DNA from 3 places in the Pseudomonas sp. 20P_3.2_Bac5 genome. Region 1 is predicted to be linked to each of the others. Evidence: riboswitches for the same ligand, from Rfam matches in the RefSeq annotation. Region 1 holds a riboswitch; each other region holds the start of a gene.

Region 1 (6,542 bases):
AGGTCCAGCCCCAGCGAGCGGTCGCCGGCCAGCGGCTTGCGGTAGCTGGCGCTGAGGTAGTGCTGGCGCCAACTGTCTTCGTAGCGCGAGGTGTAGAGGCTGGTCACCAGGCCCGGCACGCCGTCGTAGACCACGCCGGCCAGGTCGAAGCCGTTGCCCTGTTTGCCGTTGGAGTAGTTCACCACGAAGCCGCGGTCATGGCTGGAGGCGTTGCGGTCGGTGCTTTCGTTGAAGTGGCCGCCGACCAGTTTGAGGTTGGGGATTTCCTGGCTGGTGAGGAAAAAACCGGTGGCGGTTTCCGGCAGCAGGCGGCTGTCGGAGGAGCTGAACACCGGCGTTTTCACCCGTTGCTCGCCGTAGCTCAGGGTGGTGTTGGACCAGCGCAGTTTGACCGCCGCGCCACCGCGGGCGGCGTTGTCCTTGGGGTGACCTTCGTTGTCCAGGCCCAGCAACCGCACCTTGCCGGCCCGGCCGCCGCCGCTGTCCAGTTGCCGTGCGTAGTAGAGGTGGGCGTCGACGCCAACTCCGACGGTGCCTTGGGTAAAGCCCGATTGCACGCTGCCCATCAGGCCGTAAGCCCATTCTTCGGCGGCGCCGTTGCGTTGGTCGCGGGGTTTGTAGGCGTTGCGCGCGCCGTTGCTGCGGCCGCCATGGCGGTAGTCGCGCTGGTCGAACACGCTGCGGTTGAGCAGCAGCCAGGTGCTGTCTTCGATAAAGCCGTTGGCCTGGTCCTGGGCCGATTCGGCATGAGCCAACGTCGGGGCCACGAGGGCCAGGGCGAGGTGGTGGAGCTTGATCACGGGCGGATCCTTCCGTAGCAGATAAAAAGCGCGGTTCAGCGTGGCGGCAGTTCGCGCTGGATGATGGTGGTCAGGCGCTGGCTGGCGCGGAGATTGAGGCTGGCGGGCGGCACTGGCGTCGCAGCGCCCGGCTCACCAACCTGGATCGCCATGACCATGCCCATCGACACATGGGGGCTGCACTGGATGCCATAGAAACCCGGAACGTCGAATGTCACTTCCAGCGGCTGGTTGATCTTGCTCTTGAACGGCTCGGCGCCGGCGGGCAGCAGACCGTCGATGGTCGCGGCGTTATGGCCGCTCTGGGACGACAGGAAGCGCACGCTGTCGCCGGGTTGCAGGCGCAGGAAATCCGGCTCGTAGACCATGGCCCCGGCGGCGCCCCGGTTGAGCATTTTCACTTCGTGGACTTCGGCCACGGCCACGGGGCTGAACAGCAGGGCCAGCAGTGCCAGCCTGGAAAGAACGTGCATCGGATACCTCGAAAAATCAGCGCGGACGCAGGCGCAGGAAGCGGCTGCCGTCCAGCGGATCGTCAATGAAATGGCCGTGCACGCCGAAGGTGTCGTGCAGGCGTTGTGGGGTCAGGACTTCCAGCGGCGTGCCGAGGGCTACCAGCCGGCCGTGCTGCATCACCGCGAGGCGGTCGCAGTCCAGCGCCTGGTTGAGGTCATGCAGGGCGATCAGCGTGGTCACCGGCAGTGCTCGCACCAAATGCAGGATGCTCAGTTGCTGCTGGATATCGAGGTGGTTGGTCGGCTCGTCCAGCAGCAGGATGCGCGGCTGCTGGGCCAGGGCGCGGGCGATGTGCACGCGCTGGCGTTCGCCGCCGGAGAGGCTGTGCCAGGTGCGCTGCGCCAGGTGCGCCATGGCCACCGCCTGCAAGGCCTGGGCGACGATGGCGTCATCGGCCGCGCTCCATGGCGACAGCGCCGACAGCCAGGGTGTGCGGCCCAGCTCGACGGCGTCGCGCACGCTGATGGCGTCATCGGTGTTGGCCTGTTGCTCCACCACCGCCAGCAGCCGGGCGATTTCGCCACGGCGCAGCTTCGCCAGCGGATGATCGTTGAGCCGGACTTCGCCGCTGTGGGGCTTGAGCAGACCCGCGAGCAACTTCAACAGGGTGGACTTGCCCGAGCCGTTGGGCCCGACGATACCGAGGGTTTCGCCGGGGCGGACCTGCAGGTCCACCTCGGCCACCAGCGGCGTGCCTTTGATCTGGTACCCCAGGCCCGTGCAGGCGAGGGCGGCGCAGTGCTGTGTCGGCTCGAAGGCATTCATCGCGAACGTTGCCCCCGGATCAGGATCAGGGCGAACACAGGCGCGCCGACCAGCGCGGTGATCACCCCGATCGGCAGCACCTGGCCCTTGATCAGGGTGCGCGACAGCACATCCGCCGCCATCAGGAACAGCGCGCCGCACAACGCGCTCAACGGCAGCAGGCGGGTGTGTCGCGGCCCCGCCAGCAGGCGCACGGCATGGGGAATCACCAGGCCGACGAAGCCGATGGAGCCGACGATGGACACCAGCACCGCGGTCATCAGCGCCGCGCACGCCACCAGCACGATCTGCACCTGGCGCACCGGAACGCCTAGCGCCGCTGCGGCGTCCGCGCCGAAGGTGAAGGCGTCCAGCGCGCGCCGATGCCACAGGCACAGCACCAGCCCCAGCAGCACCACCGGCAGCGCCAGCCCGACCGCCGGCCAGCGCACGCCACTGAGGTTGCCCAGCAGCCAGAACATCAGGCCGCGGGCTTGCTCGGCGCTGGCCGAGGCGGTGATCAGGAACGAGGTCAGGGCATTGAACAACTGCGAGCCGGCGATCCCGGCGAGGATGATCTGCCCGGTGCTGCCGGCCCCGCGTGCACCGCGCGCCAGCAACACCACCAGGGCGAAGGCGGCCAGGGCGCCGAGAAAGGCCCCGCCGGACATCGACAAGGTGCCGGCGCCGACCCCGATGATCGCCACCAGCACCGCGCCGGTCGACGCGCCGGCGGAGATGCCCAGCAAGTACGGATCGGCCAGTGGATTGCGCAGCAGCGCCTGCAACACCACGCCGGACATCGCCAGGCCGGCCCCGCAGGCGCCGGCCACCAGCGCGCGGGGCAGCCGGTAGTTCCAGATGATGCCTTCGTCGATAGGGTCCAGCAGGTGGCCGGCGCCCCACAACTTGTTGCCCAGCACGTCCAGCACCACGGACAGGCCGAGGCGGGTTTCGCCGATGCTGGCGGCGATCGTCACCGCCAGCGCGAGCAAGGCGCCGACCCACAGGGCGTGGCCCAGCAGGCGCAGGACGAGGCGGGCGACAGCGTGGGGCATCAGTGGTCCTGCCGCAGCTTCTGGCTGGCGGCGGCCAGGGTTTCGATGCCGTCGACCAGGCTCAGGCTGGCCTGCATGGCGTTGGCGTCGAGGATGATGATGCGGTCGTTTTTCACCGCGTCCATGTTGCGGGTGACCGGGTCGTTCTTGAGGAATTCGAGCTTCTTCAGGTAGTCGTCGGCGGGGAAGCGGCGACGGTCCATGCGGGCGATGACGAGGAAGGTCGGGTTGGCCTTGGCGATGGTTTCCCAGCCCACGGTGGGCCATTCTTCGTCGGAGGCGATGACGTTGCGCATGCCCAGGCTGTTCAGCATGAAGTCGGGAATGCCCTTGCGCCCGGCCACGTAAGGGTCGATATCGAGGTCGGCGCTGGAGAACCAGAACACGGCCGATTGATCCTGATCGCGGCGCTGGCCGGCGTTGTCGGTGACCTTGGCCAGGCGCGCCTTGAGGTCATTGACGACGGCTTCGCCGCGGTCCTGGACGTCCATGATCTGCGCCAGTTGTTCGATGCTCTTGTACAGGCTGTCGATCTGGAACGCCTGCAGGCGGGTGCCGTCGGCGCCGCTGAGGTTGTCCTTGCCTTCGCAGTCGGACGGCATCAGGTAGGCCGGGACCTTGAGGTCGGCGAACTGCTCGCGGGTGCCGACCACGCCTTGCGGGCCGACCATCCACTCGAACTGCACCGCCACCAGGCCGGGACGCTTGCCGATCACCGCTTCGAAGCTCGGGTCGTTGTCGGCCAGGCGCTCGACCTTGGCGTTCTGCGCCTTGAAGCGCTCCGGCACGTCGCTGAACCACAGCGACGTGCCGGCCAGCTTCTGCTCAAGGCCCAGGGCGTAGAACATCTCGGTGCCGGACTGGCCGATGGTGACCGCGCGTGCCGGAGCCTGGTCGAAGGTCAGCGGGGTGCCGCAGTTATCGATGGTCAGCGGGTACGCGGTGGGCGCGGCGAGGGCGGTGCTGGCGAGGCCGAGGCTGGCGAGCAGGGCGAGCGTGAGGCGGGACAGGGGCATGCGGATGCGATCTCCATTCGAACGTGTGCGTGGCGGACGGCACAGGTCTGGAAAACACATCCCGAAGACGCGCAAGCGCGCGGGGCAGCCGAAAACGGTTGCCGTGCGGAAACGGAATGCCCTTCCCGGACACCCCGCCGGTGGGTTTGCGATGCTGCTGGCCGGCAGGTCTCCTGACTGGCGCGTCATCACCATGCTCCTGCCTTCCCGGGCGTGGCCCAGTGGCGTGTGAAAAAGGAGCAGGCTCGGCGCCTACAGTTGCGGGGGCAGTTGCGTTTTCGCACCGGTAAGCGGCGCGGACGAATTCCCTGTTAGTTCCTTTCGGAAACCGGCGGGGCGCGATGGTACGGGATAGAGCGGCACAGGGCCAGTGTTGGAGTGGTGGTGATGTTGAGGGCCTCATCGCTGGCAAGCCAGCTTGCCGGCGATGAGGCCCTCAGTGACAGCGATGTTGTCGGGGCGTCGAGCCTCAGCGATCCGCCAACACCACCACCCGCTGTCCCGCCCGCACCGGCGAGCCGGGCTCCACGCGCACTGCGGCCACCCGGCCATCGCACGGCGCCAGTACCGGGATTTCCATCTTCATCGACTCCAGCACCACCAGCACATCGCCGGCCTTGACCCGGTCGCCAGCGCTGACCTGCACTTGCCACAGGTTGCCGGCGATCGGGCTGTCCACGCCTTGCTGGCCGGCTTCGAGCGCTGCTTCTTCAGCCGCAGGGGCTGCCGCTTCGTCGCTTTCGAAATGGGCCTGGCCGGAGGCGATCCAGCGCTCGCGCTCGGCGTTGAACGCCGCCTGTTGCTGCGTACGGAAGGCGTCGATTCCCGCCGCCTCGCGGGCGAGGAACTCCTGGTAATCGGCGAGGCACAGTTCGCTCTCTTCGATCTGCAACGGGTAGCGCCCCAGCGGGAAATCACGGCGAATCCGCAGCAGTTCGTCCGCCGTCACCGGGTAGAAACGGATGCGGTCGAAGAAGCGCAGCAGCCACGGCTTGCCACCGAACGCGGCGACCTCGCGGTAGCGGTTCCACATCTGCAAGGTGCGGCCGACGAACTGGTAGCCGCCCGGGCCTTCCATGCCGTACACGCACAGGTAGGCGCCGCCGATGCCCACCGAGTTTTCCGCGGTCCAGGTGCGCGCCGGGTTGTATTTGGTGGTCACCAGGCGGTGCCGCGGGTCCAGCGGCGTGGCGACGGGGGCGCCGAGGTAGACGTCGCCGAGGCCCATCACCAGATAGCTGGCGTCGAACACGGTGCGCTGCACTTCGTCCAGGTTCGGCAGGTCGTTGATGCGACGGATGAACTCCAGGTTGCTCGGGCACCAGGGCGCGTCCTTGCGCACGGTGGTCATGTATTTCTCGATCGCCAACTGGCAGGCCGGGTCGTCCCAGGACAGCGGCAGATGGACCACCCGCGATGGCACGCGCAGGTCTTTTTGTTCGCAGACCTCGTCCCAGACGTCGCTGACGATGCCCAGCAGATCACGCAGCGGCAATACCTGCGGCTGGTAGTGAACCTGCAGTGAACGGATACCCGGGGTCAGGTCGATCACCCCCGCCAGTGCCTTGGCCTCAAGCGCCTGCATCAGCGCATGGCCGCGGAAACGTAGCACCAGATCCAGCTCCGCCGCGCCGATTTCCAGCAGCAGGTGGGTGTCGCCGGACAGCCGCGCCACCAGGCGCTTGTCGGCTTCGCCGCGGTCCAGCACGACCGGGTCGATAAGGTGCGTGGCGTCGAACGGCGCGTTGCCCGCGTGGGCCTGTTCGACACTGACCGGGACGAAGCGCAGCATGTCGCCGGCTTTCAACTGCCCCAGTTGCCAGAGGTCGTCCTGGATGATCGTGACCGGGCAGACGAAGCCGCCCAGGCTCGGGCCGTCCGGGCCGAGGATCACCGGCATGTCGCCGGTGAAATCCACCGCACCGATGGCGTAGGGGTTGTCGTGGATGTTGGACGGGTGCAGGCCGGCTTCGCCGCCGCTGTCGCGGGTCCACTGCGGTTTGGGGCCGATCAGGCGCACGCCGGTGCGGCTGGAGTTGAAATGCACTTCCCAATCGCTGGCGAAGAAGGTCTGGATGTACTCGGCGCTGAAGTATTCCGGGGCGCCGTGGGGGCCGTAGATCACCCGCAGGGTGCGCACGGCGGCGAGGCGGGTGCGTTCGCTGTCGGCCAGGCTTTGGCCGGCGCTGCGGTCGGTCAGCGGATTGAGGTGCAGCACATCGCCGGCGCGTAGCGCACGCCCGGCGTGGCCGCCGAACTGGCCGAGGGTGAAGGTGCTTTTGCTGCCGAGGTAGCCCGGCAGTTCCAGGCCGCCGCGCAGGCACAGGTAGCTGCGTGCGCCGGCGCCGGTGATGGCGCCGAGGCTCAGGGTCGAGCCGGCAGGGATCAGCAGGGCGGTGTCCATTGGC
Region 2 (6,542 bases), on a different contig from region 1:
GAACGAGAGGGGGCGGATTATCCGCCAAACGACGGCGCCCAGGCCAATGCCAGGGTCATATCGTCCTGGACGATGCGGGTGACCCGCAGTTGTGCGGGAAGGCCGCTGACCTGTTCGGCCAGCGCCAGGGCACAGCTCTCGGCCACGCCATGGCAGCCGCTGTGGCGAAAGGCGACCGGCGAGCGGTGGCTGAGGCGGGCGGCGAAGGGCGCCAGTTGCGCGGCGCTGAAGAAACTCAGCGGCAGGGCAAGTTGCGCGGCCAGTTGCAGCAGGCCGGGTTCGTCGTGCTTGAGATCGATGCTGGCCAGGCCGGCGAGGGCTTCGAGAGGGAGGTCATGGGCTTTCAAGGTCCGCCTTAGCAGCCCGGCCAGATTATCGGCCGGACTGCTGCGGCGGCAGCCCAGCCCGGCGAACAGCGGGGTTGCGCCGGGCGGGAAGGGCATCACGCAGCCTGGCGGCGGTACAGCCAGGCGCTGATCAGGCCGAGGGCGACCCAGAACGCCGCATTGGTCAGCAGCGAAGCGACGATGAACTGCGACTCCAGCGCTTCTGGTGCCAGGCTTTCGTGCACTTCCGGTTGCGGCGCGCCGATCACATGCGGCAGCACCAGCAGCACCAGGCCCACGGCCTTGAGCAGCCAGTTACCGGCGAACACCATCAGCGCCAGGCCAACGGCGGTCGCCGCGGCGGTGCCAATCCACCAGTACTGACGCAGGGCCAGGTCGGCGGCGGCGGTACCCGGCAGTTCCGGCGGCAGGCCCAGGTTCGGCGCCAGGCAGAACACGGCGAAACCGCCGAGCCCCCACAGCGCACCCGTGGTGACGCGGCCTGGGCGACGCAGCGTGTACATGGCGGCGAGCAGCAGGGCAAAGCCGACCGCGACCACCAGATTGCCGCCCGTGGTGGACAGCACGCGCTGCCAGCCATCTTCCGGCGACCAGGCTTCGGCGTCGTGATGATGCTCCGCGCCCGCCGCGGCGTCGGCGTGCTCGTGTTCTTGTACGGCCGGGGCCGCGGTTTCATAGGTTTCCGCCTGGAGAATCAGCGGCGCGACCCAGAAGCTTTGCAGCAGGGTCAGCAGCAGTGCGGCCAGCAGGCCGGCGAAGCCTGCGGTGCGAGCGATGCGCATGAACATTCGGGCAGGCCTCAGTGGCAAGGGAAAGCGGCGCTGTGACGGGTATCGTGCGCGGCGTTGTGCACCGCTTCGATGTGCGAGAAGCCGGCGAAGTAGACCAGGCACAGGCCCAGCACCGAGGCGCTGACGGCAGCGACGATGCGCTGGCTGAGGGTGGTCGGGGTGGCGATGGCGTGACTGGCGATGATCGGCATGGCGCTTTCCTCTTGGTGTTGTCGGCAACAGGCAAGCGCGAAGAACCCCTGGCCGGAATCGCCCAGGGGCTGCAACGTCGCCCGCCCACCGCGGGTTTGGTCAATGCTGTTGTTCAGGCCGGTCTCCGGGCTTGCGAGGGCATTTCGCCGTGGCGTCACCTTCCCATGCCCGCAGGCACAGTGGTCTTGACGCTTTCCTCGCTTACCGTTGCGGGGGCAGCACCGGAATTTACCGGTTTCCCGTTTCACCTTGTAACAAAAAGGCACCCAAACGAATCGCGCTAGGAAATCACGCGCGTTGACATCCGTCAATACAGCGGTTGACCGGCTTCGGGGCACTGCGTAGCCTTGCCGGTTCGAGGTTCTCTGGCACGGGCCGGAGCTAAGACGGGAACGCGGTGCGCCTTTTTCAGGCCAGGCCGCGGCTGCCCCCGCAACTGTAAGCGCTGCTCCCATCGACACAGCCACTGCCGAACCGGCGGGAAGGCGTCGATGCCGCCCTGAAGGGCACAGCGCGAGCCAGGAGACCTGCCTCGTTCAGTTTCCGACTTTCAACCGGGCGGGGTGATCCGGTGGCGAACGCGCCCAGGCTGCATGCCTGCGGCTCCCGTCCCGCATGCCCGCCATCCTGCCAAGGGCATCCGACATGAAAACACTGGCCAAACTCCCCGTCACCATCGTTACCGGCTTTCTCGGCTCGGGCAAAACCACCTTGCTGCGGCACATGCTGGACAACGCCCAGGGCCGCCGTATCGCGGTGATCGTCAATGAATTCGGCGAGCTGGGCATCGACGGCGAAATCCTCAAGCAGTGCAGCATCGGCTGTACCGAAGAAGAAGCCTGCGGCCGGGTTTACGAACTGGCCAACGGCTGCCTGTGCTGCACCGTTCAGGAAGAATTCTTCCCGGTCATGCGTGAACTGGTGGCCCGCCGTGGCGACCTCGACCACATCCTGATCGAAACCAGCGGCCTGGCGCTGCCCAAGCCGTTGGTGCAAGCCTTCCAATGGCCGGAAATCCGCAACGCCTGCACCGTTGACGCGGTGATCACTGTGGTCGACAGCCCGGCCGTGGCCGCCGGCACCTTCGCCGCCTTCCCGGAACAGGTCGATGCCCAGCGCAAGCTGGACCCGAATCTGGATCACGAATCCCCGCTGCACGAATTGTTCGCCGACCAACTGGCCAGCGCCGACCTCGTCGTCCTCAACAAGGCCGACCTGATCGCTGCCGATGCCCTGGCCGCCGTGCGCGCCGAAGTGGCTGAAGAGCTGCCGCCTGCCGTGAAGGTGATCGAAGCCAGCAAAGGCGTGCTGCCGCTGGAAGTGCTGCTGGGCCTGGGCGCCGAGTCGGAAGCCCATATCGACGGCCGCCGTACCCACCACGACAGCCATCACGACGATGATGACCACGACGACCACGACCACGACGCCTTCGATTCCATTTCCCTGGAACTGCCCGAAGCCGACGAAGCCCTGCTGCTCGACGCCCTCACCCAGTTGGTGGTGGACAGCGGCATTCTGCGGGTCAAGGGTTTCGCGGCGATTCCCGGCAAGCCGATGCGCCTGCTGATCCAGGGCGTTGGTACGCGCTTCGACAAACACTTCGACCGCGCCTGGCGCAGTGACGAAGCGCGGGTCACGCGCCTGGTGCTGATCGGTCAGGAACTCGACGCCGAGGCGCTGCAAGCCCGTCTGCGCGCGGCCCTGGGCGCCTGATCCATGCACCTGCTGCGGACCCAGCCCGGCGGCTTCGTGCCGGACGACAGCATTGCCGACCTCGGGCAGACTCCCGCCGAGCTGGTGATCCTTTGCAGCGGTGACTCGCACCTGGCGCTGCTGGCGGAAACCGCCCGCGAGCTGCCGGACGACTACCCCAGCCTGCGCCTGGCCAATCCGATGCAGGTGCAGAACCATGCGTCGGTCGACCTGTATGTCGATCAGGTGCTGCGCCACGCCAAGGTCATCCTGGTGTCGCTGCATGGCGGCATCGGCTATTGGCGCTACGGCGTCGAGCAACTGGTGGCCCTGGCCGAGCGCGGCGTGCAACTGATTCTGGTACCGGGCGACGACCGCCCGGACCCGGAGCTGAGCAGCCTGGGCACGGTCACCGGCGAGCAGGCCGAGCGGCTCTGGCACTTCCTGCGCCAGGGCGGCAAGGCCAACGCCCTGAATTTGTTCAACTGCCTTGCCAGTCTCTGGCTGGGCCGTGATTACCCCTGGGACGAGCCCCGGCAACTGCCGCGTACCAGCCTTTATCACCCGGATCACGCCGAGGCGGACCTCGCCGATTGGCGGGCCGACTGGTGCGCCGGGCAACCGGTGGTGCCGCTGCTGTTCTATCGCTCGCACCTGCAGGCGGCCAATACCGGCTTCGTCGACGTGTTCTGCGAGCGCTTGATCGGCGCCGGGCTCAATCCGCTGCCGATAGCGGTCGCCAGCCTCAAGGAGGCCGGTTGCCTGGCCCAGGTCGAGGCCTGGCTGGACGAAACCGACGCGGCGTTGATCCTCAATACCACCGGCTTTGCCCAGTCCAGCCCGGAGCAGCCGCACCTGCGCCCGTTCCGCCGCGACATTCCGGTGCTGCAAGCGATCTGCGCCCAGGACAACGAACCCGGCTGGCAAGCCAGCGAGCAGGGCCTCGGGGCGCGCGACCTGGCGATGCACATCGCCTTGCCGGAGCTGGACGGGCGCATCATCACCCGGCCAATAAGCTTCAAGGACCTGGCCTGGCGCAGCGAGCGCAGCCAGTCCGATGTGGTCTGCTACCGCGCACACCCCGAGCGCATGGATTTCGTCGCCGAACTGGCGCGGCGCTGGTGCGAGCTGGCGCGGTTGCCCAACCCGCAGAAGCGGGTGGCGCTGATCCTCGCCAACTACCCGACCCGCGATGGCCGCATCGGCAATGGCGTCGGCCTCGACACGCCGGCGGCGGCGCTGAATATCCTGCGGGCGCTGAAGCAGCAGGATTATCCGGTAGACGAGTTGCCGGACAGCGGCACCGCGCTGATCCACGACCTGTTGGGCGGTGTCAGCAACGACCTCGACAGCCTCGACCAACGCCCCTGCGCGCAAAGCATGGCGCTGGATGACTATCTGGCGGCGTTCGCGCAACTGCCCGAAGCCAATCAGCAGGCGGTGCGCGAGCGCTGGGGCGAACCGCAGCAGGACCCGATGTTCCGTGGCGGGCGGATGATGGTCGCCGGCCTGCGCCTGGGCCTGACCTTCGTCGGCATTCAGCCAGCGCGGGGTTACCAACTCGACCCGAGCGCGGTCTACCACGACCCGGACCTGGTGCCACCGCACGGCTACCTGGCTTTCTATTTCTGGCTGCGCCACGCCTTCGCCGCCGATGCGCTGATCCACGTCGGCAAGCACGGCAATCTGGAATGGCTGCCGGGCAAGGGCGTCGGCCTGTCCGCGCAATGCTGGCCGGACGCGTTGCTCGGCCCGCTGCCGAATATCTATCCGTTTATCGTCAACGACCCGGGCGAGGGCGCCCAGGCCAAGCGACGGACCCAGGCGGTGATCATCGATCACCTGATGCCACCGCTGACCCGCGCCGAAACCTACGGGCCGCTGCGCAACCTTGAGCTGCTCGCCGACGAGTACTACGAAGCGCAATTGCTGGACCCGCGCCGCGCCATCGAATTGCAGAAAGAGATCCTGCAACTGGTGCGCGACAACCATATCGACCGCGAGCTGCAACTGGACGGCGCGCTGGATGACGCGAATGTCTGGCTGCCGCGGCTGGACACCTACCTCTGCGACCTCAAGGAGTCGCAGATCCGCGATGGTCTGCATGTCTTCGGCGAGTCGCCCGGCGGACGCCTGCGCATCGACACCTTGCAGGCCCTGCTGCGGGTTGCCCGTGGCGATGGCCGCGGTGCCAATGCCAGCCTGCCGCGTGTACTGGCCCGAGCCTTGGCGCTGGGCTTCGATCCGCTGGACTGCGACCTCGGCCTGCCGTGGGACGGCCCGCGCCCGGAGCGTCTGGCGTTGCTCGACGCCGCGCCGTGGCGCACCCATGGCGACACTCGCGAACGTCTGGAATGGCTGGGCGCGCAACTGATCGAACAAACGCTGGCCGGCGAGCCGGAACTGCCGGACGAACCGCAGTGGGACGAAGTGCGCACCCTGCTGACCGCGCTTCGCGAGCAAGTGGCGCCGCAACTGGACGCCTGCGGCGAAGCCGAAATGCGCGGCGTGCTGACCGCCCTCGACGGGCGTTTCGTCCCCGCCGGACCGAGCGGCGCACCAAGCCGCGGGCGCCTGGACGTGCTGCCCACCGGGCGCAATTTCTACACCGTCGATGTGCGCAACCTGCCCACGGCTACCGCCTGGCGCCTGGGTTTCGCCTCGGCCAACCTGATTCTCGAGCGGCACCTGCAAGACCACGGCGACCACCTGCGCCAGCTCGGCCTGTCGGTGTGGGGCACGGCGACCATGCGCAGCGGCGGCGACGATATCGCCCAGGCCCTGGCGCTGATGGGCGTGCGCCCGGTTTGGGCGGCCGGCAGCCACCGCGTCGATGACTTCGAGATTCTGCCGGTGAGCCTGCTGGACCGGCCGCGGGTGGACGTGACCCTGCGTGTTTCGGGGTTCTTCCGCGATGCTTTCGGCAACCTGATCAAGCTGTTCGATGCCGCGGTACAGGCAGTAGCGGCGCTGGACGAGCCGGATGACTTCAACCCGCTGGCGGCGCGGGTGCGCAGCGAGCGCGCCGAATTGCTCGCCAGCGGGCTGGACGAGGAGCAGGCGCGGCGTCAGGCGGGCTGGCGGGTCTTCGGCTCCAAGCCCGGGGCCTATGGCGCCGGGGTGCAGAACGCCATTGACGGGCGCCTCTGGCACAGCCGCGAGGACCTTGCCGAGGTCTACCTGAACCACGGCGGCTACGCCTATGGCGGCGCCGACGACGGCACCGAGGCCCGCGGCCATTTCGCCAAGCGCCTGAGCCAGGTGCAGGCGGTGCTGCAGAACCAGGACAACCACGAACACGACCTGCTCGATTCCAATGACTACTATCAGTTCCAGGGCGGCATGCTCGCGGCGGTGGAAAGCCTCGGCGGCGCGCCGGTGGCCAGCTATCACGGCGACCACAGCCAGCCGGACCGCCCGCGCATCCGCACCCTCAAGGAGGAGTTGAACCGGGTGATCCGTGCCCGGGCGCTGAATCCGAAGTGGATCGACGGGGTCAAGCGTCACGGCTACAAGGGCG
Region 3 (6,542 bases), on a different contig from region 1:
AAGATGCCGATGAATTCGCCGAGGTAAAGAATCACCAACACCGCCCCCAGCGCCGCGCCGGAGCTGACGCCGAGCAGGTGCGGATCCGCCAGCGGGTTGCGGGTCACCGCCTGCAACGCGGTCCCGACCAACGCGAGGCCCGCCCCGACCAACGCGCCGAGCAGCACCCGCGGCGCACGGATCAGCCAGACGATATGCTCCTGCCCCGCACTCCAGTTCACCGGCAGCTCAAGCCCGGCCTGCCGGCCAATGATCCCCCAGACGGTGCCCAGCGGAATCACCGCCGGTCCGAACGCCAGCGCGACCACGCAAGACAGCAGAATGACCAGCAGCAAGGCTGCGAGCAGCCCGCGATAGGCGGCATGGCTTCGGATCAGCATCAGTGCGAGTCCTGCGCGAACAACCGTGGGTGCAGACCCGCGGCGAGTTTTTCGATGGCGATGGCGTTCTCTACCGACGGTGTGACTTCCAGATAGGTCAGCACCACAAAACGCTGCTCACGAATGGCCCGCACCGTTTGCAACGCCGGATGACGCAACAGGAAATCACGTTTCTGCTGCCAGCTCAGCGGGCCGTAGTCGACGATCGCGATGACTTCCGGATCGCGCTCCACCACGCTTTCCCAGTTCACCTGGGTCCAACTGGCGGCGACGTCGTCCATGATGTTGTGCCCGCCAGCAGCATCGATCAGCGCCTGGGGCATGCCGAGGCGGCCCGAGGTGGTGGGCCGGTCTTCGCCGCTGTCGTAGAGGAAGACCCGCGGCGCGTCCGGCCCCTGCCGAACCGCGTTGCCGACCGCCTCGATGCGTGCGCGCATCTGGCCGACCAGCGCCTGGGCGCGGTCTTCGACGGAGAAGATCCGCCCCAGGTTCGTCAGGTCGCGGTACACGTCATCCAGGCTGGCGCGCGGCTGTTTCATGATCCATGAGCAGGATTCGCTGAGTTCATAGACCGGAATGCCGAACGCCGCGAGGGACGTCGGGGTCAGCGGGCCACCGACCCGCATGCCGTAGTTCCAGCCGGCGAAGAACAGGTCGGCATCCACCGCCAACAGCGTTTCGACGGACGGGTAGCGGCTGGCAAGCTGCGGCACACCCTGCAGCGCCTCGCTGATCCAGGGGTCGCGGTGCTTGGTGGCGGTAAAGCCGGTGTAGCCGGCCAGACGCTCGCGCAAACCCAGGTGCAGGAGCATGCCGGTCATATTCACATCGTGAACGACGACCCGTTGCGGCGCCTTGTTCAGGGTGACGTCGCGCTCGCAACTGCGCACGGTGAGTGGATAGTCGCTGGCCATCGACGGCGCCGCCAGCAGCGCCAGCATCAGGCCGGCAAGAAACCGATAGTTCATGGTTGAGTGATCCAGGTGATTCGTGGATAGGCGTGCAGCGGGTGGCTATCGACCAGCGCCCGCACGCCGAAAACGTGGTGCAGAAGCTCACTGGTCAGGACCTCGGCCGGTGTTCCGCTGGCGACGATGCGGCCCTCGGCGATGACGCAGAGCCGATCGCAAAACGCCGCCGCCAGGTTCAGGTCATGAAAGCTGGCGAGGACGCTCAGGTCGAGGCTGCGCAGATGGCCCAGGAGTTCGAGCTGATAACGCGGGTCGAGGTGGTTGGTCGGCTCGTCGAGAATCAACAGGCCAGGCTGTTGCACCAAGGCCCGGGCCAGCAGCACGCGCTGTTTTTCGCCACCGGACAGGCTGGCGAAACTGCGCAGCGCGCACGCCGTGAGCCCTACCCGCTTCAGCGCCTGCGCCACCTGCGCGGCATCGTCCGCGTTGTCGCCGCCGAACAGGCCCTGGTGCGGGGTACGCCCCATGGCCACGACGTCGGCAACGGTCAGGCCGAATTCCTGGGGAAACTCCTGCAGCACCACGGCAATGCGCTGTGCGCACCAGCGCGGGGTGCGCCGCCACAGGTTCTCGCCGTCCAGCATCACGCTGCCCATGGCCGGTTCATAGGCACGGTAGGCGCAGCGCAAAAGGCTGGTCTTGCCGCTGCCATTGGGGCCGATCAGGCCGACGAATTCGCCCTGGCCGACCCGCAGGTGGATATCCCGCAGCAGCCAGAGCGGATCGCGGTCACGGCCGGGGGCGGCCCAGGCCAGCCCCTCGATACTGAGTGAGGACATTCAGTCTCCGTGCGCCCCCGCCGGGGGCGCGGCAGTCAGAAGGTGTAGTCAGCCGTGACGAAGAACGAACGCGGCTCGCCCAGGTACCACTGCCGACCGTTGTTGCCGGTGGTGGTGGCGTACTGGCGGTCGAACAGGTTGTTCAGTTGCAAGCCGAGGGTCAGGTCCGGCTGCACGTGCCAGTCAACGTTGGCATCGACCACGGTGTAGCCCGGGACGTCGACCGTGTTGGCGTTGTCGCCGTAACGGCTGTCCACGTAGCGCGCGCCCGCGCCGGCGCTGAAGCGCTCGGCGAAGTCCTTGCTCAGCCACAGGTTGGCGGAACGGCGCGGCACGTTGACCGGCTGGTTGCCTTTGAAGTCATTGCTGCCGCTGGCGAACTCGTCGTACTCGGCGCGAACCCAGGCGGCGTTGGCCGAAAGCTGCACGTCGTATGGCAGACGCAGTTCCAGGGTGGCTTCGATGCCGTCGGAGGACTGCTGGCCGATCTGCTGCTGGATCGTCGGATTGACCGGATCGGTGCTCAGCAGCTTCTTCTTGACGATGTGGTACGCGGCCAGGGTCCATTCGCCACGGCCGTCGAGCAACTGCTGCTTGATGCCCACTTCGGTCTGTTTCGCGGTGCTGAGGTCCCATTGCTGCTGCGCGGTCGAGAGGGTCAGCAGGTTGCTGACGCCTTCGGTGCTGGTCGCGTACTGGCCGTACAGCGACAGGTCCTCGGTGACGGCGAACACCAGGCCGGCGCGCCAGTTGCCACCGGACAGGCTGCGATCACTGCGGGTGTCAGTCGGCACGTCGGTACGGTCGAGGTGGACCTGATCGCGGCGCACACCGGTGATCAGCGAAAGCTGCTCGGTGAGCTGGGTGCGGTTCTCGGCGAACAGCGAGAACTGCTTCGCCTGGTTGGCGTCACGGGAGCGATACGGGTCGGTGCTGACATAGCCGCCACCACCCGAGCCGGCCAGCGGCACGGTGTCGCTGTAGACGTTGCCGAAGTCATGCTTGCGCACGAAGCGGATCGAGTTGTAGTCCGCGCCGACCACGGTGCGGCTGTCCAGCCCGAACAGCGAATGCTGCAGGGTGAAGGTCTGACGGTCGCCCACCTGCTCCTGGGTCTGCTTGATGCTGATGAAGCTGTCGCGCCGCACGAGGTCGCCCGGCAGCCAGGTGTAAGTCTCGGCATTGCGCCAGCGGCGCTGGGCCTTGAGGAAGTACAACTGGTTGCTGGCGCTGAGGTTGTCGTTGATCGTCCAGTCCGTGACCAGCCGGGTGGACTGGTCGTTGTAGTGGTCGGTCGCATCCTCGACGTTGTAGTTGTGGTCACGCAGCGACTCGCGGAAATGCCCGTCCACCAACGGCGTACCGAAGTAGCGCTGCGGCTCCTGGTCGCTGTAGTCGTGGCTGAAGGTGAAGCTCAGGTCGTCGGTGGCCTGCCAGCGCAGCGAGCCGCTGAGGGCGATGCTTTCCGAGTTGCCGCGATCGACCCAGCCATTGCTCGCTTGCTGGTTCAGGTTGAAGCGGTAGCTGAGGGTGTCGGTCAGCGAGCCGCCGCTGTCCAGCGCGGCCTGGCGTTTGTCGTCCGAGCCATAGCCGAGGCGCAGGTGGTTGCGGATCTCGCCCTCGAACGGCTTCTTCGGCACCACGTTGATCACCGCGCCCGTGGCGCCTTCGCCGTAGAGCACCGAGGCCGGGCCGCGCAGCACATCGATGCGTTCCACGGCCCAGGTGTCCACCGGGAAGGTGACGGTGCCGGCGCCGACATACAGGCGGGTGCCGTCATACAACTGCATGGTCGAGCTGTGGCCGGTGAAGCCGCGGGCCGACAGCGCGGTGCCGCCGTTGCCGGGAGTGCCGATGAAGGTGACGCCCGGCGAGCGGGTCACGGCGTCCTGCACGGTGGCGTTATTGCGTTTGAGGATCTGCTCGGCGCTGATGCTGGTCACACTGGCCGGGGTCTCCAGCGGCGTCAGCCCCAGGCGCGAACCGCTGGTGCTCGGGGTGTGCAGGTCAGGCTGAGGGTTTTGCTCGGCGACCTCGTTGATGGCCGTGGCCGGCAGGGACAGGGCTTTTTCGTCTTCCGCGGCGTGCGCCGGCAGGGACAGTAATACGCAAGGTGCGAGGCTGGCACACAGCAGCGTGCCCGAGAAGGAATTGAACAGGGAATTACGGGACATGTCGTTCCACTTGAAGCAGGAATGAAAGAATCCCGGAGGGAACAACGCATAGGGAATCGCGGGCGCGACAGCCCACGGAAACCGGCCTGCGCCCGCCCACCGCGGGTTTGCCAAACGATGCTTCAGGCCGGTCTCCGGGCTCGCGAGGGTCATGAAACATTCGCCTTCCCATGCGCGGGGCACAGTGGCTTTTCGAATGTTTCGCTCGCATACCGTTGCGGGGGCAGCGCCGGACTGATCAGCAAAGTGACGAACCGGCTTCCCGTTTCACCCCATACACGGCGGTATGGGGCACCTGAAACAGGCGCGCAGTTGACCATCAAAGTGCCAGCCGGTCAACGACAGAGGTGTCGGTGGCCGGCATCAGGACCGGCAATCACCGACGCGACGACTCAGCCCATGTCGTTGATGCACACCACTTTCGGCTGCGTCATGTCTTCATAGGCGAAGCGCACCCCTTCCCGTCCGAGGCTGCCGTATTTGAAGCCACCGAATGGCATGGCGTCGAAGCGGTAGTCGGACGAGTCGTTGATCATCACGCCACCGGCCTCGATGCGCCGGGCCAGCTTCAGCGCGGTCGACAGGTCGCGGGTGAATACGCCGGCGTGCAGGCTGTATTCCGGCGCGTTGGCCAGGGCGACGGCGTCGTCGAGGTGGTCGAACGGTTCGAGGATCACCACCGGCGCGAACACTTCCTGCTGCCAGATCCGGCTGGCGTGGCTGACCTGTTCCAGCACGGTAGGTGCGTACAGCGCGCCCTCGCGGCGGTGGCCACAAAGCACCCTGGCACCGTCCGCCACGGCGTCCTCGACCAATTGTTCGGTGCGGCAGGCCGCCTGCTCGGTGACCATCGGCCCGACATCCGTTTCGCGAAGCGACGGGTCACCCAGGTTCAAGGCCCGCGACTGCGCCACGAACTGTTCGCGGAACGCCGGATAAATCGCGCGGTGCACCAGGATGCGCTGGGTGCCGATGCAGTTCTGCCCGGCGGCCCAGAAGGCACCCGAGACGCAGGACTCCACGGTCGGCCCGAGGTCGCAGTCTTCCAGCACCAATACCGGCGCGTTGCCGCCCAGGTCCATCGCCAGCTTTTTCAGCCCGGCGCTGCGGGCGATGGATTCGCCGGTGGCAAAGCCGCCGGTGAAGGAAATCATCCGCACCTCGTGCAGTTCGACCAGCGCCCGGCCCAGTTCCACACCGCCGGTGGCGGTGGTCACCACGTTGTCCGGGAGCCCGGCCTGCGACAGGCACTCCACCAGTTTCAACGCCGACAACGGCGCCAGCTCGGACGGTTTGAGGATCACCGCGTTACCGCCGGCAATCGCCGGGCCCAGTTTGTGCGCGACCAGATTCAGCGGGTCGTTGTAAGGCGTGATCGCGACGATCAGCCCCAGCGGTTCGCGAGTGAACCAGCCCTGGCGGGACTCCGAGCCCTCATAGGCTTCGAACGGCACCACTTCACCGGCATTGCGCCGCGCCTCTTCGGCGGACAGCTTCAGCGTGTTAACACAGCGCTTCACTTCCTTCTCGGCCTGGCGCAGGGTTTTCCCGGCCTCGGCCACGATCAGGCTGGCGAACGCCGCGGCGTCGGCTTCCACGAGTCGTGCGGCCTCCTCGAGAATCCGCGCACGGCGATGGCGTGGCAGCGCCGCGCTTTCGCTGACGCCCGCCCGCGCCCGGGCCAGCAGGCCCGGCACCGCCGCAGCGTCGAGGTTGGGCACGCGACCGACCACACCGCCATCGAACGGGCTGAACACGTCGATGTGGCTTGGGGCTACGGATTGAACACTGGTCATGCGAGATACGCTCATGAAAGGCTCCGGTTACTGGCGGTCGGTGGTGTGCAGGGCGATGATGTCGGAGAGCAAGGCAAACGCCGTCTCGATCCGGCCGGCGCCCGGCCCGGACACTGTGACGGCGCCGAGCAGTTCGGTGTTGAAGGAGATCGCGTTGACCGCGCCGGAGATGCCGGCCAGCGGGTGCTCAAGCGGCAACAAACGCGCTTCGACGCTGGCGGACACCGAACCGTCGGCCGCCTTGCTGGCGGCGCCGATCAGTTTCCAGCACTGCCCCGTGGCCTGCGCCTTGACGATGTCTGCGGCGCTGATGCCGCTGATGCCCGAGCAGGCGACGTCGCTGACGCTCAAGTGCGCGTCCAGCAGTTCGTTGGCGAGGATCACCACTTTCAGGCGCACGTCATGGCCTTCGACATCCGCGGTCGGGTCGGCTTCGGCGTAG

What was found. A riboswitch is a leader RNA that binds a small molecule or an ion and turns the genes downstream of it on or off. The one in region 1 is predicted to bind cobalamin.
Region 2: another riboswitch for cobalamin. It lies ahead of cobW (cobalamin biosynthesis protein CobW); the one in region 1 lies ahead of NTD88_RS14530 (ABC transporter substrate-binding protein).
Region 3: another riboswitch for cobalamin. It lies ahead of NTD88_RS27270 (TonB-dependent receptor); the one in region 1 lies ahead of NTD88_RS14530 (ABC transporter substrate-binding protein).

Annotation. Positions count from the first base shown of each region.
Region 1 covers NZ_JANLOA010000077.1:18,644-25,185, forward strand. The annotation lists gene NTD88_RS14510 (OprD family porin) at 1-800, opposite strand, end outside; gene NTD88_RS14515 (pseudoazurin) at 836-1,273, opposite strand; gene NTD88_RS14520 (ABC transporter ATP-binding protein) at 1,290-2,081, opposite strand; gene NTD88_RS14525 (FecCD family ABC transporter permease) at 2,078-3,118, opposite strand; gene NTD88_RS14530 (ABC transporter substrate-binding protein) at 3,118-4,134, opposite strand; cobalamin riboswitch at 4,280-4,482, opposite strand; gene uca (urea carboxylase) at 4,604-6,542, opposite strand, start outside.
Region 2 covers NZ_JANLOA010000009.1:111,804-118,345, forward strand. The annotation lists gene NTD88_RS01505 (cobalamin biosynthesis protein) at 18-443, opposite strand; gene NTD88_RS01510 (CbtA family protein) at 443-1,135, opposite strand; gene NTD88_RS01515 (CbtB-domain containing protein) at 1,147-1,329, opposite strand; cobalamin riboswitch at 1,428-1,615, opposite strand; cobalamin riboswitch at 1,672-1,880, shown strand; gene cobW (cobalamin biosynthesis protein CobW) at 1,976-3,043, shown strand; gene cobN (cobaltochelatase subunit CobN) at 3,047-6,542, shown strand, end outside.
Region 3 covers NZ_JANLOA010000135.1:27,671-34,212, forward strand. The annotation lists gene NTD88_RS27255 (FecCD family ABC transporter permease) at 1-380, opposite strand, end outside; gene NTD88_RS27260 (ABC transporter substrate-binding protein) at 380-1,348, opposite strand; gene NTD88_RS27265 (ABC transporter ATP-binding protein) at 1,345-2,130, opposite strand; gene NTD88_RS27270 (TonB-dependent receptor) at 2,166-4,304, opposite strand; cobalamin riboswitch at 4,412-4,618, opposite strand; gene NTD88_RS27275 (aldehyde dehydrogenase family protein) at 4,697-6,115, opposite strand; gene NTD88_RS27280 (homoserine dehydrogenase) at 6,128-6,542, opposite strand, start outside.